4 regions of the Microcoleus sp. MOSTC5 genome follow, and region 2 is predicted to be linked to each of the others. Evidence: riboswitches for the same ligand, from Rfam matches in the RefSeq annotation. Region 2 holds a riboswitch; each other region holds the start of a gene.
What was found. A riboswitch is a leader RNA that binds a small molecule or an ion and turns the genes downstream of it on or off. The one in region 2 is predicted to bind cobalamin.
Positions count from the first base shown of each region.

Region 1: it holds a riboswitch for cobalamin, as region 2 does, so the genes downstream of both, QUA54_RS16235 (energy-coupling factor ABC transporter permease) here and QUA54_RS11615 (DUF1636 domain-containing protein) in region 2, are expected to answer to the same signal.
Region 3: it holds a riboswitch for cobalamin, as region 2 does, so the genes downstream of both, QUA54_RS05965 (CbtB-domain containing protein) here and QUA54_RS11615 (DUF1636 domain-containing protein) in region 2, are expected to answer to the same signal.
Region 4: it holds a riboswitch for cobalamin, as region 2 does, so the genes downstream of both, cobG (precorrin-3B synthase) here and QUA54_RS11615 (DUF1636 domain-containing protein) in region 2, are expected to answer to the same signal.

Region 1 covers NZ_JAUBRK010000026.1:66,990-71,983, forward strand. Annotated here, with positions in the region: gene QUA54_RS16220 (ABC transporter substrate-binding protein) at 1-174, opposite strand, end outside; gene cbiQ (cobalt ECF transporter T component CbiQ) at 473-1,273, opposite strand; gene QUA54_RS16230 (energy-coupling factor ABC transporter substrate-binding protein) at 1,282-1,602, opposite strand; gene QUA54_RS16235 (energy-coupling factor ABC transporter permease) at 1,606-2,325, opposite strand; cobalamin riboswitch at 2,387-2,533, opposite strand; gene QUA54_RS16240 (Uma2 family endonuclease) at 2,708-3,385, shown strand; gene QUA54_RS16245 (FAD-dependent oxidoreductase) at 3,634-4,994, shown strand, end outside.
Region 2 covers NZ_JAUBRK010000017.1:65,900-70,893, reverse strand. Annotated here, with positions in the region: gene cobW (cobalamin biosynthesis protein CobW) at 1-626, opposite strand, end outside; gene QUA54_RS11615 (DUF1636 domain-containing protein) at 816-1,226, opposite strand; cobalamin riboswitch at 1,249-1,395, opposite strand; gene QUA54_RS11610 (serine/threonine-protein kinase) at 1,530-3,536, shown strand; gene QUA54_RS11605 (serine/threonine-protein kinase) at 3,624-4,898, shown strand; gene QUA54_RS11600 (type IV pilin-like G/H family protein) at 4,890-4,994, opposite strand, start outside.
Region 3 covers NZ_JAUBRK010000008.1:115,621-120,614, reverse strand. Annotated here, with positions in the region: gene QUA54_RS05985 (heavy metal translocating P-type ATPase) at 1-215, opposite strand, end outside; gene QUA54_RS05980 (cation transporter) at 261-449, opposite strand; partial or broken gene QUA54_RS05975 (transposase) at 917-1,610, opposite strand; gene QUA54_RS05970 (Nramp family divalent metal transporter) at 1,632-2,936, opposite strand; cobalamin riboswitch at 3,105-3,247, shown strand; gene QUA54_RS05965 (CbtB-domain containing protein) at 3,266-3,463, shown strand; gene QUA54_RS05960 (hypothetical protein) at 3,610-4,800, shown strand; gene QUA54_RS05955 (vitamin K epoxide reductase family protein) at 4,870-4,994, opposite strand, start outside.
Region 4 covers NZ_JAUBRK010000035.1:9,516-14,509, reverse strand. Annotated here, with positions in the region: gene QUA54_RS19665 (precorrin-8X methylmutase) at 1-421, opposite strand, end outside; gene cobG (precorrin-3B synthase) at 565-2,016, opposite strand; adenosylcobalamin-variant (AdoCbl-variant) riboswitch at 2,059-2,138, opposite strand; gene QUA54_RS19655 (hypothetical protein) at 2,343-2,747, shown strand; gene QUA54_RS19650 (GNAT family N-acetyltransferase) at 2,915-3,412, shown strand; gene cbiE (precorrin-6y C5,15-methyltransferase (decarboxylating) subunit CbiE) at 3,433-4,641, shown strand.

The DNA.
Region 1 (4,994 bases), on a different contig from region 2:
TGCGATCGCTCCCGATGCGCTCGTTGCCGATGTAGATGTAGATATAGGTGTATTTGAAGTTTTGGCATTCAATAAACCGGGAAGGAACTTGTATGCGCCAAACCCAATTAAGCCGATGGCAATAATAAAAACAATGGGCGGTGGGGTATTTTTTTTGTTAGTATCTTGATACATGATTTTCTCTCTGTATTTTGATACTGTAATTATTCATTCAATTACTGTTCGTGTCAATTCATATAATTCATTAATTAAGTTCATAAAAGTCATATTTGTAATAGCTGTTGGAGGAAGTGCGATCGCCCTTATTCAAATCTAGCCCGCTAAACTAACGATAATACGAGAATTATCAACAATAGGACTTACCCACCGACGATCGGAAACCGGGTTTTCTACTGCATCTGCGATGCTCTAACGAAGTATTTTCGTAAAAAACCCGGTTTTTGGGCCCCCATGCTAAGTCCCAAGAATAAATTTAGCGTTGAAATACTGCGCTTAAAATGGTTAAAACCGTGCAACCAAACACGGCTTCCAATGTATATCTTCGCGAAGGTTTATAAGGGGAAGAATGCCAAACGCGCAGTTCTCCATTAAAGCCGCGCGACGCTAAACTCAAGGAAACTTGACGGTAGTTTTCCAAAGTTCGCTGAAGCAATTGCCCGATTAAAATGCCTAAACTCTGCATTCCCCGCTTCCAAGTGCGGTAGCCACAGCGCGAGTTTTGGGCTATCCAAAGTTCATCGGCGATCGCCAATAAGCTAAAAATAAACCGATACATTAGTAATAGCAGTTCTGTGACTAACTCTGGACAGCGTAATTGTCTGAGAATCTGCAAAATTTCGGTAAATGGAACCGTCAAGAGGATGAAATACATACAGCTTGTCGATGCGAAGGCGCGGGCAAATAGCAAGCTCACTTGGTATATCCCAGTGCGGCTCACATAGAGATAAAAAGTGCCGATGCTAATACCCCAACCTCGCCAGATATCCCACTGAATTGCGGGGATACGATCGCCCGCAACCGCACTCATCGCCAAAGCAGGCAAACTTGTCAGCAAAAATATCAACGGTAGCGACAGCAACCGCAAATACAGTTTCCCCGGAATACCCGCATAGACGACGATCCAGACAGCCAACCAAAGGGCGATCGACAACTGGACGATCGCCCCAGAAACCAGAGAAAGAATTAACAGGGCGATCGCAAAGGATAATTTGTGGATTGGCGGCAACCCGCGCAAGCGATTTGTATAAGCCAGACTGTCAATCTGATGGTTCATTCTGACGGCTATTCATCATCAGATTTTTGTCGCTGCGATCGCCCCTTATACAACCCAATGACGTACCCAACTACGCCAGCCCCGATTGCCGCTTGAGACGCAAACAATAGAGTTGAAATTTCTCCGCTAGCCGGCTCAAACAAGTGATTAAACCAAGGTTTATAATCCGGTTGAATTTCCGTAATTGCTTTCTTAGCTTGGTCATCGGCACCGCCATATTCACCTCGCACAAAAACGAGAGGAAACGCTGCCAAAACCATCACCGCGCCAGCCAACAGCCAATTTTGCCGCGAAATGGATTGGTGATTTTTTGTAGGTTTTTGATTCACTGCTTATGACTCCTGTCTCAATAATTTCAAAGTTTCCAACTCCGGCTTCCCGTAAGAATGCAGCCAATTCCACACTAATACAGTCAGCAATCCCTCACTAATAGCCAGGGGTACTTGAGTGATAGCAAAGATGCCAGCAAACTTGATAAACGAAGCCATAAAACCGCCGCTTGCTGCGGGGAAAGCTAATGCTAATTGAATCGAAGTCGTCACATAAGTCAGCAAATCTGCCAAAGCCGCCGCACAAAAAATTGCCGCCCGCTGGCTACCAGTTCGCAACAGCAATTGATAGATAAAATAGGCAGCGAAAGGGCCGACAATCGCCATCGAAAACATATTCGCTCCCAGCGTTGTCAACCCACCATGCGCTAACAGTAACGTTTGAAAAAGCAGCACTAAAGCACCGAGTACCGCCATCACCGAAGGGCCGAATAAAATCGCACCCAAACCCGTACCTGTTGGGTGAGAACAACTGCCCGTTACCGATGGAATTTTTAAAGCAGAAAGTACAAAAGTAAACGCACCAGCTAAAGCTAGCAATAGTTTAAGTTCTGGGTGTTCTTTTGTAATGCGAGTAATTGAGCGCAAACCTACTGCAAAAAAAGGCAACGCCACCATCCACCAAAATGCCGCCCATTGCACCGGTAAAAAACCTTCCGAAATGTGCATAGCTGCGGCGGGCGTTGCCGAGGCCAGGACAATATAACAACTCAAGCCAGCCATCAATCCCAAGCTGACCAATTTCCGATTTCCGGTCTTCACGCTGAACCTCGCAGATGAGACAATGTAAATTAACACATCGGCGGGCATCCTGACTCAGAAAGCGACATCACTTTCATTACAGTTGCGGGACAGCGCCGGACTTGCACCGAACTTTCCCCGTTTCCTCTAACGGCTGCTCCCCATTAGAACCGAATCGTTAGCCTTAGTATAGTCGATCGCGTAAGTCTCAGCAAATATTTTACAAAAATTACATCAGATTAACTAAATCAAAATTACCTATCATCTTCTCTTCTCTTCCTTCGCGTCTTTGCGGTTCGTTCAATAAATACTATCGCCAAACAAATCAACGGTATAATATTAGTAATTTTTGAGGAAAGCCGCAATGTTACAGTACAACTTGCCGAGGAACTTGCCCTCCGCCGATGAACTACCAGACTCAGATGAAACACCTGTGGATAACGAACTGCAAGAACTAATACCGGGATTGCTAAAAGCAATCTTGCTGATACTTTGGTCAGAGCGCATGGATTGGTTTTTTGGCATAGATATGGGTATCTATTATCACCCCGATAAACCTGCCATTGTGCCAGATGCTTTCTTGAGTTTAGGTGTAGAAAGGTTTTATGATGAAGAATTGCGTCCCAGTTACGTGCTGTGGGACGAAAATGTTTTGCCGACTTTTGTACTGGAAGTAGTTTCCCCAACTTATCGCAAGGAATACAGCACAAAGTTGGAGGAATATCAAGCTTTAGGCGTACTTTATTACGTCATTTATTCTTCCCGCCGCCGCCGTAAACCCCGTTTGGAAGTACATAAGTTAGTCAATGGGAAGTACGAGTTACAGCCAGGACATCCAGTTTGGATGTCAGAAATTGGTTTGGGGATTGGTTGTGAAAGGGGAAATTATTCTGGGGTGACAAGAGAGTGGTTGTATTGGTATGATGCCGATGGAAAACGTTATCTGACTCCTGAAGAACAGGTGAAAGAATCAGCCCAGCGCGCCGATCGACTAGCTCAGCGATTGCGGGAGTTGGGGATAGATCCTGATAATCAGACCTGATGGCAATCAAGAGTACCAGACTGACAGACTTTAGACGCTCAGAAACCGGGTTTTTCAATCGAGATCGATCGTCCTCAACGGAGGATTTTCTGGAAAAAACCCGGTTTCTGCGTCCAGAAATGTGTGAATTTTTATCGCAAAAATCAGGAAAGATGCAGCTAGATTTGGAAAAAACAGAGAGTTTGACGCGAAACATTGAGATGCAGCTCGAAAAGATGAAAATCAGGAGAGGTTATTAAATAATGGTCATGGATCTGCGTTCTTACGATGTCATCTGTTTTGGTGATGAAGTTCCAGGAGTTCTAGCTGTTATCTCTGCCTCCAGAGAATATCTTCGCCGAACAAAGCGTTATCCGCGAATTCTACTGATGTCGAAAGCAAGCTTGCAAGAAGGAATTGGCGGACATTTGGTAAGAGGCGGTCTTGCTTATTTAGATAGAAGTCAGATTAGTGAAGAACTTCAACAATCTTTAAAGTTAGATATCTTTGGTTCACCGGCGACAATCTATAAAGAATTCTTACAAAAATCCGGCGTTAAGGCAATTGCACTTGACCCCCGCAAAGCCAGTGCAGCGCTGAAAGAAATGCTGGTACAAGCTGGGGCAGATCTCCTCAGCAAAGTAGAAATTAAATCAGTCACTAAAGCAGGCCAAAAAATTGCCAGTATAACCACCTCTCAAGGCGTAGTTTATGCCGGCAAGCAATTTATTGATGCCACTGTCAATGCCGAATTAGCTCAAGCTGCTGGTGTGAAAAAGCTGAAGGGATTTGAAACATTTGGTCTGCCTAATTCAGAACTTCCAGTCACCCTCGTTTTTGAAACTCAAGGACTCAGTGCAAGAGCACTGAAAGAATTCGATTATATTTATCTAAAACGCTTTACCAACCTGGCCGATGCAGAGAGTCAAAAATTTTTGCTGTACGCTGCGGACAAGGATGCCAAACTAGCAGAAGAACTCCGGCGGGAAATGAGGGACACTAAAGGCAATCTCAAAACTTTGTGGGCGGGTAACGATTACATCGATGTTCGCTCGCCGGCTCTATCTGTAGCTTACCACTCCTTTAGAGGAAGAAAACTATCTTTTTCTGAAACAGGCATAATTTTAGATGAGGGAAATATAGCAATACTTCCCAATGACAGACTTTCGTGGAATGCGCTTTTATTCGCAGTCACCGCCAGCGAAGCGGAAGCCTTAGCTAGAAGCGGGAGCAAACCCACGGCTAATATGCAAAGAGAGATGTTATTTATTACAACTTGGCTGAAGAGTTTGGGGGCTACTTCTGTTACTTATGCCTCAGAACTTTATATCCGACACGCGGGCAATGTGACGGGAGTTGTAGAACCTTTAACTGGGGCACAAATGCTGTTAGGTGGCGTACCTGCTAATGAAGCGCTGGCAACATTTAGCTATCATTTTGATGTACGCGGAGGCATCCAGGGTATTCGCGACAAAGCAACTCGTCTAGGATGGTTTAAAAGTCTGAGTTTTCAACACCCTATCTTTAATATTGGCATCCGCCACGCATTAATTAAAAACGTTCCTAACCTGGCAGTGGTTAGTCCGTGTTCTGGATTTGAAGGGTTTGCCTGCTCTGTCGGCAGAATTGT
Region 2 (4,994 bases):
ACACTCGGACGCAATTCTTGCTGCAACCAGCTTTGGACTTTCTTGTGAGTTTCCGCATCTACGCGATCGACCTTCGTTAAAAGTACCATATCGGCACAGGCTAACTGGTCTTCAAACAATTCCTCGATCGGAGTTTCGTGATCTAAACTAGAATCAGCCTGCCGCTGTGCCATCAAAGCATCGATATCACCGACAAAAGTACCGCTAGCAACAGCTTCGCAATCGACAACAGCAACAACACCGTCTACAGTAGCACCCGTGCGAATTTCCGGCCAGCGAAAAGCTTGAATTAAAGGTTTAGGAAGTGCGAGGCCAGAAGTCTCAATTAAGATACAATCAATTTGTTCTCTGCGCTTCAACAATTCCTGCATAGTCGGCAAGAACTCCTCTTGAACAGTGCAGCAAAGACAACCATTTGTTAGTTCTACAATATTGCTGCTGACATTTTCTTCTTCGTCGCAAACTTGGCAATCGCGCAGCAGTTCTCCGTCAATTCCGATTTCGCCAAATTCGTTAACCAGAACAGCAATGCGGCGACCTTGATTATTTTGCAATAAGTGGCGAATTAAGGTAGTTTTGCCACTACCGAGAAAACCAGTGATGACAGTAACAGGAATTTTGTGCATTGATAATTTTGTGCTTATTTGGTGATGGGATATTTCGTTCCCAAGCAGAGCCTGGGAATACCGATCTAGAGGCTCTGCCTCGCTGGAATAAAGGAGCGCTTTTAATACGAGGCAGAGCCTTTGCGTATGCGTTACCAGGCAAAGCCTAGGAACGAAAGGGAAAAACTAAAGTCCTTACTACAAACCTATCTAATTTGGTAGTGGTGGAATCTTTGCTAAAACGCCTTTTTTCAGAGCTTGAGGACGCTCAGACCAAGGCAAAAAACCGTCCGGTTTGGCATAGTATTGACCCGCGCATTCGAGTACCGCCTCGACGCTTTCCGACTCATTTGCTGGTAAATCGCCAAATAGATAAGTGTACTTTCCAACAGCAGCAAATGACACCGCACAAGAGTGACTGCAAGCACTCATGCACTCAACTTCTTGAATCTCAAATTTATCAGAAAACTCCCAATCTTTAGCGAGTTTCGATAAATCTTCCATAAATTGTTGACCGCCGCTTTTACCTTCGCGCTTGCCGTTTTTCCAAACACTAGCGCAAGCAGTGCAAACAAACAGACTGTGCTTGGTGCGTACAGCCGTGTTAATTCCATCCATCATCCGTACCTCGCAGATGCGTTCAAAAGTGAGTTAGATATCGGCGGGCATTCTGACTTGAGAAACCACAAGAGTTTCATTACAGTTGCGGGACAGCGCCGGACTTGCACCGAACTTTCCCCGTTTCCTCTAGCGGCTGCTCCTCGCTAGAACCGATCGCGAAATCAAATCCTATCACACTTGCCGCCTTTTTTCAAAAAAGTTATGTTTGTAGGAGCGATCGTTTCGTTCGTAGTAAGGACTTTAGTCCTTATAAGATAACGGCTTCAGGACTAAAGTCCTTACTACCAACCATAGTAATTACCTATGAACGCTTTTGCAGACTTTTCCAAACATGGCTATCAAATAAGTCGCGAACTCGGATACAACAGTTTGGGCGGCCGCGTCACCTATCTTGCCACAAAAATTAACACAAAAAAATCCGTTGTAATTAAGCAATTTCAATTTGCCCAGTTAGGTGCTAGCTGGGCAGAATACGAAGCTTACGAACAGGAAATCAAAGTGCTGCAAAATCTGGATTTTCCGGGCATTCCCCGCTATCTCGATTCTTTTCAAACTGACAGCGGTTTCTGCATGGTGCAAGAATACAAAAATGCCGAATCTGCTGTCGCGCGGACTTTTGCGCCGCCGGATATCAAGCAAATTGCGATCGCCACTTTAGAGATTTTAGCTTACCTGCAATCGCAAAAACCGCCCGTAATTCACCGCGACATCAAACCGGAAAACTTGTTAATAGACGAAGACTTAAATGTTTACCTAGTAGACTTCGGTTTTGCACGCTTGGGAGGCGGAAACATCGCCGCCAGCAGCGTCGTCAAAGGCACGATGGGATTCATGCCACCGGAACAAATGTTCAACCGAGAATTAACCAAAGCCTCGGATCTTTACGGCTTGGGGATAACGCTGATTTGTTTGTTAACTGGGACAAAATCTGCGGATGTTGGTAATTTAATTGATGCTAATTATGGCATTCATTTTCGGCATTTAGTACCGCCGTTGCAGCAAGGTTGGATGAATTGGCTGGAAAGGATGGTAGCGCCGAGAATTCAAGATAGATATCAGTCGGCTGCTGATGCTTTAGCTGCACTAGAATCTTTGGATGTCAGCAGCTTGCCGAAAGTGAGAATTGAGCGCGATACGCTGGAATTTGCCGCTACAGAATATGGAGAAACAATAACACAAACCATCGCAATTAGCAACCCAATTCCCGATACAATGCTTTGTGGCAGATGGGAAGTCGCGCCGCATCCGAATGATCCGCCGCATACACCTTACGATCACCCTTGGATCTCGTTTGAGCCGCAGAAATTTGAGAGCAATAATTTTGATGTCAAAATCCTAGTTGATACCAAACAATTGTTGGCAAGTCAAGCTTATGAGCGCTATATAATCTTCCATACAAATTCCGAACCCGACACTTATCAACTCAAAATTAAAGTCACAACAGCTCTCCTTCCTATACCAAAACTAACTACTTTATTGTCTAAGGGCAACCTGATTTTGATCTGCTGGTTGGTGTTATTCGGCTTTCTATTTAGTATGGGCAGCAACTATGACATTGCTTTGGGTATTATTATGAGCTTAGTCTATGGATTTGCAGTTGCTGAAATCACACTCTTAGCAGAATCACATGGAAATAAAAAAACTTGGGTAGGAGGAGTATTAGGATCGCTAATAGGATTAATTTTATATTTTTTCGTTTTGTCTGTTGTTACTGAAGTTATTCGTAATTTACCCCTATCGAACAATACAATTCTATCAATTGCTGCCTCGATAGGGATGGTAATTGCGCTGATATTCTTTAGTTTATGTGGAGCTGCACTTGGAAGTATGATGAATAGGAATTTGGCTATGATTATTGCTATTATCGGGCAATTTTTATTATTTGCATTGTTTGCATTGTTTTCTTTCGTGGCAATGATATTCGATGAGGCTTTCAATGCAGCATTTTTTATTTTCCTAAGCAATTTATGTTGCATGATAGTTTATTTGTGTTGCATGATAGTTTATAGGATTTTTCATAATCGGATTGACGAGCAGACTACCCTCAGAAGAATAATTAACATTTATAATGACAAAATAGCTTTTCTTACGACCGGATTTTGTACTAGCTTGGTAGTAGCATTTCGACTGTTTTTAAACGTTGTCGCCCAACGAGAATGGGTTGAACCAATGGAAATAGTAGCTGTAGGAGGAGCTATAATCGCCTCTTTAGCTGTCACTGGTATTCCATTACTTGAGATGAGTGTTTTTAAACCAAATAGAATCCTTGCTAAGTATCGCAAATTACAAGCAAGTTTAATTAAACCTTAAACAATTGCTCGCTTGTTTTACTCAGTTATTGAGGACTAAAGTCCTTACTAAAAACCTTTTTGTGACAGAATTTATCATTACGAACCTATGAATGATTTCCCTGATTTTTCCAACTACGGCTATCAAGTAACTCGCGAACTCGGACACAACCGCGCGGGCGGTAGAGTTACCTATCTCGCTACTGAAATTAATACAAAACGTTCCGTTGTTGTCAAACAATTTCAATTTGCCCAGACAGGTGCTAATTGGACCGAATATCAAGCTTATGAAAAAGAAATTCAGATTTTGCGAGAACTCGATAACCCCAACATTCCCCGTTATTTAGATTCTTTCCAAACTGCATCGGGTTTCTGCATGGTGCAGGAATACAAAAATGCTAATTCTCTCGCAAATTCCCGCCAGCAAACACCGCAAAAAACTAAGCAAATTGCTATTTCTGTGTTAGAAATACTCAAATACCTGCAAAATCGGGTGCCGCCTGTTATTCACAGAGATTTAAAACCCGAAAATATCTTAGTTGATGACAGGATGAATGTCAGCCTGGTCGATTTCGGATTTGCTAGAATCGGTGGGGGAGAAGTAGCCGCCAGCAGCGTTGTCAAAGGTACCTTGGGCTTTATGCCGCCCGAACAAATGTTCAACCGCCAGCTAACAGTCGCATCGGATTTATACAGTCTCGGCGCCACGCTAATTTGCTTGCTAATCGGCATCAATTCTACCGAAATTGGCAGCTTGATGGATGAGACGGGGCGGATTAATTTTAAACATCGTTTACCGCAGCTAACTCCAGAATTTCTTGACTGGCTGCAAAAAATGGTGGAACCAAATTTTAAACACCGCTATGCTTCCGCAGATGCGGCCCTCAACGCTTTGATTCCCCTCAATGTAGTTCGCCCGCCTAAAAAATCAAAACTTGCACTGATATCAGTCGGATTGTTGACAGCAAGTGCTGCTATTTTACTCCCATTTATTTTGAAATCTCAGGAACCTCAACAAGTAGTTAAATCCCAACCAGAAACCAGCAAACCGAAGTTAAAACCTGTGACTCAAGTGATGTTAACTAGCGAACTAAAATCGGATAAAATTATAGATTTTGTGTCTTTAAAAAAAACACATAAAGTCTATTTTGCTGTCAGTGTTACTAACTTTTCACCGGGAGAATATTACGGTACTTGTCGCGTATTTGACTCTCAAGGAAAATTGGCAGCCGACGGTCGATCTCATTTAAGAACAACGGCAGATAGACTAAATACTTGGTGCGGGTACAATTTTACAAAGGATGACAAGCCTGGGAATTGGAAGTTTGAATTTTATTTAGACAATCAAAGAATGACACAAAATAGTTTAAAGGTATTACCTTAAAATATTTGTACCGGGCGGGCAGTGAATTTCTGTGCCGTCAAAAGTTGGCTGTATCAGATTGAATTGATCCACCTCCTTTTCCGGCTCGCTTTCGCA
Region 3 (4,994 bases), on a different contig from region 2:
TCTTGCATCGGCAGAGCAGAATATCCAGCCGCATCCACGGCATCCTGAATCGCTGCTACATCAGTTTGGCTGGGATTATATGTAACGCTGGCTTGTTCAGCTCCAAAGTTAACATTGCACGTCTCAACTCCCGGAACTGAGCGGATTGCCCCTTCGATGTTACTTGCACAAGAGGCACAACTCATGCCTCGCAGTTTCATAGTGGCGTTTTCCATACAAAACCTCCTTATTTTCATCCTTAATATGGGTCTGAGAAATCTTTAGTGACAGGTAACGGGATAACCTGCCGCTGTAATTGCCTCTGTAACGGCGGCTTCAGATGCTTGAGTTTGGATATTGACCAGTTTGGTCTTGGTCTTGGGAGCTGCCTGAACATTTGCTGCGGCATTTACTGTGTTGATGGCTTTGGTAATGGTTTCGCCACAAGCTGAACACGCCATGTTAAGCACTTTTAGCTGTAGTCATGGTTGTATTTTTCCTTTCCTTTGAGGGGTTAATCCTATCTTGCAGTATCCAGTCCACTGGAGTGTCAAGGGGGAATGAAAAGAAATTTTTGAGAACCTCTAAAAAGGAGAAATCAACACCCTGGACACCACGCTCCGCTGTCTCTTGAATCCCTAGGGCGTGTTTTCAAAGTCGGTGTATCCTAGATTGGGGCGACGATCGCACGCAGGGAGTCATGCTTCCCTTCAATCAAGGCCAAGTGTGCACCTGTCCCTCCTGCGCCAATACGGTTCAGTTAAGGGCTATGCAGTGCTTAAAACAATAAATACAGGAGGATTGATTATTATTCCAGTACCTCTGTGTTTAACTTGTTTAGAGCGAAATTTTGAGACAGGCTTTTTCACAACTCTTGGGTTGTTTCTATGAACCATTTCAGGTAGAAGTTGGTCAAATATCTCCCAAGTTAACCAATTCAAAAAAATGGAAGTTCCTGTGGTTGTAATCGCTGGAATTTTGGCGCAGAACACGACGAATAACTCGTAATGTTCCAGTAAAAGAAAGACGCAATGGTGAAACACCTGCGCTGCTTGCTGCTTGAATAATTAATGACCTTACAGCTCTTCGGTCGTAGTAGTAAACCATAAATTTCTTGTACCACTTCTTTCGGTCTTTGAGAACGAATATGATTTTTTCGTCCCCATAAATGTAGTTTGAGTTCATCAATAGTATTCTCGACTTCCCAACGTTGATGATATTCACCAGCAAGTGACGGGGATGGAAAATTTTAAGCGTCCAACAAGCTGGTAATTAAACGATATCTAATTTGTGCTTATGGGCGGTCGTAATTCTCAATTGTGTACTCAATTACTCTTACCTATATTGGCTTAAATCCTTTTTTTCTTAGTTTGCCTGATGGATAAATCCAACTCAAATATGAACCATCATCTAATAGTGTTTCGTTTAAGAATTTAACGTTGGATGGAATTCGCACTCTTCTACTCACAACCTTTGCTGACTGTGGCTTCTACCATCGCATAAGAATGTAACCCTCTATCCCACATCAATAGCATTCCCGGCGTTACTGAGCGTAACAACTTTAACGCTCTTACTCTTTCTCCCATTTTATATGGACACATTAAGGCATCAAATATTAAATGTGTTCCTGCCTATACCGCAATCGCAGATTACTAAAAAATAGTCTGCAATAACAGCCAACTATTTAATCCTACTATAATACTAGCCACTAACCAAGCTAAGGCTTTCAGCCAAAATGGATTCACAAACTCTCCCATTAAGTTGCGGTTTGAGGTAAACATTACCAAGGGAATTACTGCAAAGGGTAATTGCAAACTAAGAATCACTTGACTGAAAACCAGTAAATTAGTTGTACTGCCTTCACCAAACAAGATAATTGTGATCAAAGCCGGTACAATTGCAATCAGTCGAGTCAGCAAGCGCCGCAACCAAGGTCGCAGTCGAAAATTTAGAAACCCTTCCATCACAATCTGTCCTGCAAGAGTTGCAGTCAAAGTTGAATTCTGCCCCGAAGCCAATAAAGCAAACGCAAAAATTGCACTGGCAGAACCCACACCCAGCACTGGAGAAAGCAGTTTGTAAGCATCTTGAATTTCTGCTACTTCTTGATAGCCGGAAAAGTGAAAGCTGGCAGCAGACAATATCAGAATTGCGGAATTAATAAACAAAGCTATTGATAGCGCTACGGTAGAATCAACTGTGCCAAATTTAATTGCTTCCCATTTTTTATCAGCAGTTTCTTCCCAAGAGCGAGTTTGCACGATCGACGAATGCAGGTAGAGATTGTGGGGCATCACAGTTGCCCCTAAAATACCAACCGCAATATAAAGCATTGCCTGATTTTGCAAAATCTCTAGGTTGGGAACATAACCGAGTAAAACTCCTCCGGCATCTGGTTTGGCAAAAATCATTTCGGCTATAAAGCAACCGCCAATAATTGCAATAATCGTAATCACCAAAGCTTCGATATAACGAAAGCCTTTTCCTTGTAAAAATAACACCATTATTACATCTAGCGCAGTGATGCACACTCCCCAAACTAAGGGAATGCCAAATAGCAATTGCAGTCCGATCGCACTTCCAACAAGTTCCGCTAAATCGCAAGCCGAAATAGCAATTTCACAAAGTATCCACAGCACAAAACTGACTCGCGGACTGAAATAATCTCGACAAGCTTGTGCCAAATCTCGTCCCGTTGCCACTCCCAAACGCACGCAGAGTGATTGCAGCAAAATTGCCATCAAATTAGATAGCAAAATCACACTTAATAGCGCATAGCCAAACTTTGCTCCCCCCGCTAAGTCAGTCGCCCAGTTTCCCGGGTCCATGTAACCCACTGAAACCAAATATCCAGGCCCTGCGTAGGCCAGCATTTTACGCCAGAAACCTTTACTGTTGGGAACCGGGATGCTGCGGTGGACTTCAGGAAGGCTGGGTCTGTTTTCCGGGGGAGTCATTGGTTTTATTGTTAAATTATTTTCATATTGTTTTCATAATCTCACAAATTCCGTTAAATTTCATCAGTCGTATGGCTCAAAATGCGCCAAAGTTGCAAGAAATATGAAGTTGTGTATTTTTTATCTAACACTCCAGGTAATGTGAATGCAGCAACAGAATGTGTGATATGCTCTGAATATCAAATCGGTTCTGGTGAGGAACAGCCACCAGAGGTAACGGGGAAAGTTCGGTGTAAGTCCGGCACTGTCCCGCAACTGTGAAGGAGACAAGTTCTCCAAGTCAGGATGCCCGCCGACACCCAAATTTACTTTATTCATCTGCGAGGTACATGATGACTACTCAATCTTCTTCTTCTTCGGTTTGGCAACAAACGGCACGGTTGACGCTTTCAACACCCGTGCAAGCGACGCTCTACATCTCCCTATTCGCTTTGACTGTCTGGACTGTTTACTTTACAACCTATCCCGCCGTCCATAACAAGGTACACTCTCTGCGCCACCACACTTTGATGGTTAGTTGTCACTAGACAAGATTGTTTTTATTTGAGATATTGCACTGCGATTCGTTTAATCTGTTGGGGCGGGTAAACCTGCGAGCTTTCTCACAGTGCAGACAGGTTAAATAAACCCGCCCCCCACCCCGCGCGAGATTCCTTAAAAGTCCAGAATTAAAATGTCAAAATTAAAGTTTTCTGCGCTCATCAGTGCTGTCTGCATGATGAGTATCTTTTTCTATGGTTGGGTTGGGTTTTCGCAGTCTCCACAATCAACTGTGCGACTGACTTCTGAACCCCCAATCAGCCAGATTTTACCCTTTGAAGCCGAGGCAACTACACCTTTATCTCCAGTGTCGTTAAAGCTGCAAGCTTTAGATGCGGTGGGGATTCCCTTAGAGAATGCTCGAATTAGTTTGACAATTTTAACTCCGCCTAAAAATCATTGGTTTACCACCGATTTTCCGATCGTGGAGGGAACAAAGTTGCTGGATATAGAGGCTGTTGCAGCTAAAGGTGAGTTACAAATCCAGCAAATGCTGCCCATTAGGGGAAATTATCAATTGTTAGCAAAGGTGACTCCGATCGCAGAAAATGCTTTTACTCCTATTCAGCAAACTTTAACACTATCCGTGCCGGAAAACGGGGTGAAGTATCGCAATTTTGGGATTTTAGCTGTGATTTTGTTGGTTGTTGGGCTAGGTGGCGGCTTGGCGATTGGAGGAAAGCCCAAAATCCAAGCAGGAGAAATAGCGCCTGAAAGAGTGCGATTGCTGTTAAGTGGGGCGATAATAATTGCGATCGCTACCTTGTTATATGTTAATGTCAGTGCTGAAATTGCCCAGTCTGAGATGTCGATGCCAATGTCTCACATGACAGAATCTAAACCGACAGAAAAAACTAGCCCCATTGTGCAATCTCAGGGTTTACAGGTGCGACTTTCTGGAGATGTTAGTGCGACAGTAGGGAAAGCTGCTAATTTACAAGTTCAAGTCACCGATACCAAAACAAATCAGCCAGTCACAGATGTATTGTTCAATGTTAAAGTCACCCAACTCGAAAATGATTGGATTGCTTTTGCCTACAAAGGTGTCCCGGATGCAGCCGGAAAACTGATATGGCAAGAGCAGTTTTTTGATGGCGCACCTCACAAAGTAGAGGTAGAAGTTTCTCCCCAACCCAACGGGGCCCGTCAGTTTTCACCATTCCAGGTTTTACAAAGTATTGAAGTTGAGGGAGTCGCGCCTCCTCTTTCAGTGCGGTTGACTGTTTTAGCTTACTTTACAGGCATTGTAATCGCGGGGATGGCGATCGGATTTGGATTGCAGCGCCGTTTGCTTGGGCTGCGGCTGAGAGTAGGGCGCATTTAACCGGATTTCGGATAATTTAATTTAAGTGCGATCGACTATGATTAAGTCGATCGCCAGAAATCACTCTTGTCAACGTTCCTGATTTGAGAGCTCTTTAAATTCGCGAGAGCCCTGATAACCTGATAAATCAGCTAACTCCTGCAAAGATTTTTCCCCTTGGTAAAACTTACCATTAATTTCCCAAGTAGGAGTCC
Region 4 (4,994 bases), on a different contig from region 2:
ACAAAGCAGTCGGGGCATTGCCAATTGCCACAACCGCACCCTGCAAGTTGTCCAGCCATAAATCAAGGGCCGCGGCCGATCGAGTATTTCCCATTTGCCGCGCCAACTCCGGGATTTCGGAATGCCAGAGGGTGCAAATCACCGCATTGTCAGCGGGAAGGCGTTTGCGAGTGATGCCTTCGGCCACCATCCGGGCATCGCACAGGATGGGCGCACCTGCAGAAAGGGCCTGGCGTCCGCAGGTTGCGGCCCCGGGGGAAGCTGCTAAATCTGCAACAATATCGGTCATGCCGCAACTGTGAATTAGTCGCACCGCTACCGATTCTAAATCGGGCGGCAAGGTTGACAAATCTGTTTCGGCTCGAATTGTGGCAAAGGATTTGGTGTAGATTTCTGTTCCATCTCGAATGTAGTCAATCATTGTTTAAAACTGCTATAGGAAGTTTGTTGGATTTGTGAAATAGATTTTTTGAATTAACCGCGAAGATGGAAAGGACGCGAAGAAAGATCGAGAGATATAGAATAGAAATGATTAAAACTTGTCAGTTTTAATGGAATCTTTTTTCACTTTAAATTCCCATTTTCGGTGTTCAAAAACTCCTGCAATTGGTCGATCGCCTGCCGATCGACAAACTCACCAAATGACTCCAAAGGCTCTCGAAACCGCTGATATACCTGCAACATTCGCTCGATCGCACCGGGCATCTCGGCGGCACTAACCGCCGGAAAAATTGGTCGCCCGAAGGGCAAATCTTTTCTACCCGCATAAATCTTGTAACCTTCGATCGCCTCGTGTCCTCGCTCAATCTGAATTCCTACCAGCGTGATATCAATTGGCCGGTGCTGGGCGCAGGACTTTTCGCAACCGCTGAAATGAATGTTAATCGGCAGGTCGATCGTCAATTTTTGCGCTAAATCCCTCGCCATTGCTAAGGCGTGACTTTGAGTATCTGTCGCCGCCGACGCACAGCCGCTGCTGCCGGCACAAGCCACCAAGCACGAATCTAGGCGAGTCGCCGATGAGTGCAATCCCAAATCGGCAACTTGCTGTTTTACCTCAAAAAGCTGGGAGTTGGGGATGTCAGAAATCAACAGATTTTGCCACGGCGTAAGTCTCAGGGTACCGCTGGCTAGATTTTGGGCTAAATTTGCCAAATTCCGCAGTTGTTTTGATTCTAGCCTACCTAGGGGCAGTGCAATTCCCATGTAGGAGAAACCGGACTGTTGCTGAGGATAAATGCCGAGATGTCGGTGATTGGGGATGGATTTTTCAGATGAGGCGATCGATCTTCGCTGCACTACAAACGGTAAATTCCTCTCTACCCTTTCTAAATAAATTTCAGCGCCCCAATCTGCCAGCAGGTGACGCAAACGCGGTTTTTTGCCATCAATTCGAGACCGATTTTTTGTGTATTCAAGATAGGTGCTAGCGAGGGCGGCTAATACTGAAATACATTGCGATTCTTGGATTAAAATTCCTGTCTCGCCGTTTAAATGCAGCCGAAAAACGATTTCTGATTTTGCCGATCGCCCTTCAGCAGCTAATAAAATATCGTTGCGTAAATCGCGAATCGAAACCGATTCCCCCCCGTCAAAGCCAATACTGAACTTAGGCGAAAGTTCCGACAATTCGGGATGCGTTTGCAGGTAATCATCCCAAGCTTTTACTAGCGGGCGAGTATCGAGTAGTTGCTGTCGATCGATCCCTGCTGTCGGACTTGCCATAATATTGCGAATCGGGTCAACTTCAACGCGGCTAGATGCCAATCCCAATTCCAGCAAATCTTGCCAAAGTTCATCAGAAACTGGCGAATTCAAGTCTCGAATTTGCAAATTCGCCCGATTCGTTACTTGCAAACAACCGGTACTGTATCGATCGACCAAATCCGCGATCGTCCGACACTGCTGCGCGTTTAAAATTCCCCCCGGAATCCGCATTCTCGATAATATTCCGTCTCGGGCGCGGGAACCGTAAAATAAACCAGGACAAGTCGGCAATTCACTCAAAGCTAACAAAGAAACTCCTCCCCGTGCGACGCAGGGAATCTAAAGTAAACTCCTGAAATCGGCATTCTGACTTTGACAGTTGCGGCACAGCGCCGGAATTGCACCGGACTTTCCCGCTTTCAGGTTTAAGAAATCTATCACAAGTCGATCGGCATCAGCCAGATCGATCGAGTTTCTTAACAAATCTCCGGGCGAGCTCGCCTGTTAGGGGGGAAATTCGTTTTATTGTCTTGCTGATCCCTAAACAATTTTTTATAATCTATAATCGAAGTCAAAATCACTCTAAGAGTGCGCGACTTCTAACTTCGGCTATAAAACCTGCGATCGCGTTATTTATGACAATTGAAGAATTGCAAATCAAACTCGCAGATATCAATCACCTTGTTGAGACATTCCAAACATCAGTAGCTTTGGAAAAATACTACTCGGATGACACTGTGATGATTGAAGGAGATGGTACGATTACTAGCGGCAAAGAAAACTGCCGCCAAGGAAGAGAAATCTTTTTTCAAGAAATGTTAGTTGAGTTTCGAGAATCAAAATTAATTAGTCAAGACATCGCTGTTTCAGCCGATAAAAATTATGATTTTGTAGTAATTTCCAATTGGTACAATGATTACACCGTTAAAGTTGAAGGTCAAATCATTGATTCCAAAAGCAACCAAATTTCGATCGGCTATTGGAAAGATGGTTTGGTAGTCAAGGAAAGTTACAACTATCGAGTGATTACGGTGGTTTAGCGCTGTTTGTTAATTAGAGTTACGCAAAACCTGCAGAAACCGGGTTTTTTGCCTTATCTGCGCGCGATAACCAAGTATTGTAAAAAAAACCGGTTTATGACTACCTGTGCGTCCTGGACTAATATTGATAGGTGCGATCGTTATTGAACCTGAGAAAAATAATTCGCATGATACTTGAAACTCAGAGATTGGTGTTGAAACCGATTGTAGAGAGCGACCTCAACACGCTCCACGGAATATTGACTAATTTTTATGTGAGGAGATATCTATGTGACGGCGAAATATTGTCGCTGCAACAAGTGGAAGAAATGCTGGCCGAGAACAAAAAGCTTTTTGAAGAAAAGAAATTCGGTTTGTGGTTTATCGAGACAAAGAACGATCTAGAAACTATTGGATTTGTTGGTTTGTGGTATTTTTTTGAAGAAGCACAGCCGCAGTTGCTTTACGCACTGCTGCCGAAAGCACTTAAAAAAGGATATGCTACTGAAGCATCAACCAAAATATTGGAGTATGGTTTTAATGAACTTGGCTTGGACTATATTGTCGCAAGCTGCGATCGCCCAAACATTGAGTCGCTTAAAGTCGCAGAAAGACTTGGAATGAGGCAAGTAGAAGAAAGAATTATGAATGGAAATCCGATATTATTCTTTAGAATCGATAAGTAGTAATTAGCAGTAAGGATTCAATGCACAAATGGCTTTCGGTGGTGGGGATTGGCGAAGACGGACTTTCGGGATTGAGTGCGATCGCCCGTTCCCTACTCGATCGATCTCAAGTCGTTGTCGGCGGTGCCCGTCACCTAGCAATGCTACCAACGGACGACACCCGCGAACAATTGGTCTGGGCTTCGCCGATACAAGCAACAGTCGATGAAATCATCCGCCGCCGGGGACAGCCTGTGTGCGTGCTAGCCAGCGGCGATCCGATGTGTCACGGTATAGGCGTCACGCTGTCGCGCCAGATTCCTATTTCGGAAATGACTGTAATTCCCGCTGCATCGGCTTTTAGTCTTGCTTGCGCCCGTCTGGGCTGGGCTTTGGCGGATGTTGAGACTTTCAGTTTGACAAATCGCCCGATCGCATCGATCGCCCTTGCTTTGTCGCCGGGGGCGCGATTGCTGGTTTTAAGCGCAGATCGACACACGCCGGGAAAGGTGGCCCAATTGTTGACACAGCGGGGGTTTGGCAGCAGTTTGATGACCGTGTTCGAGCGGATGGGAGGGAACTCGGAACGGCAGATCGAGGGGGTAGCAGCAGCCTGGAAGGGAGCGGATTTGGCTGATTTGAACACGATCGCGATCGGCTGCAACTGCGATCGCGAAACCCTACTTTTTCCCCGAACTGCGGGTTTGCCGGATGCTGCTTATCGCCACGACGGACAACTTACCAAGCAGGAGGTTAGAGCCGTTACTCTGTCAGCGTTAGCACCGATTCCGGGAGAGTTGCTTTGGGATGTGGGGGCTGGCTGCGGCTCGATCGCGATCGAATGGATGCGGAGTCATCCTCGGTGCAGGGCGATCGCGATCGAACGCCACCCAACTCGGCTGCAATACATCGCCGAAAATGCCTCTACTTTCGGCGTTCCCGAACTCAAAATCGTTGCGGGAGAAGCGCCGGAAGCCCTGACAGATTTGTCTCAACCGGATGCCATTTTCATCGGCGGCGGTGTCACCGCAGAAGCTGTGCTGGAAACTTGCTGGAATGCTTTAGGTGAAGGCGGCCGATTAGTTGTTAATGCGGTGACTGTTGAGAGCGAGTTTAAAGTTTTGCAATGGCACGATCGTTATGGCGGGGAACTAATTAGAATTGGGATTCAGCGAGTAGGGGCGATCGGTTCTTTTCAGGGTTGGAAACCGCTTGCACCGGTGACTCAGTGGGCGGTAGTTAAAAGGTAAAGTAAATTATAGTCAAGCTTAATTGACAATACTTAGGACAGTTGTAGATTTGATCGAGTGTCCGAAACCCCAACTAGCTATATGGTGGACTATTTTTTCTTTCGTTTGAGTAAGAGTGCTAAGTTTCAAAAAATGCGTTAAAAATGGCAGGGCTTCCTCGCGATCGGCTTACAGGGCCGTTAAAAAACTGTCCGAACTATTGAATTGACAAACTTAAGTATTTCACTACCGCCGCAGAAGTGGTCTTCTTACACCAGACAAACATCCCAACTTGTTATTGCGCCGGACTGTTTGAATATCTCTGGTCTACCGTGGTAAAATATTCGCATTTGCTTAACTTCAGGTTAGATTGA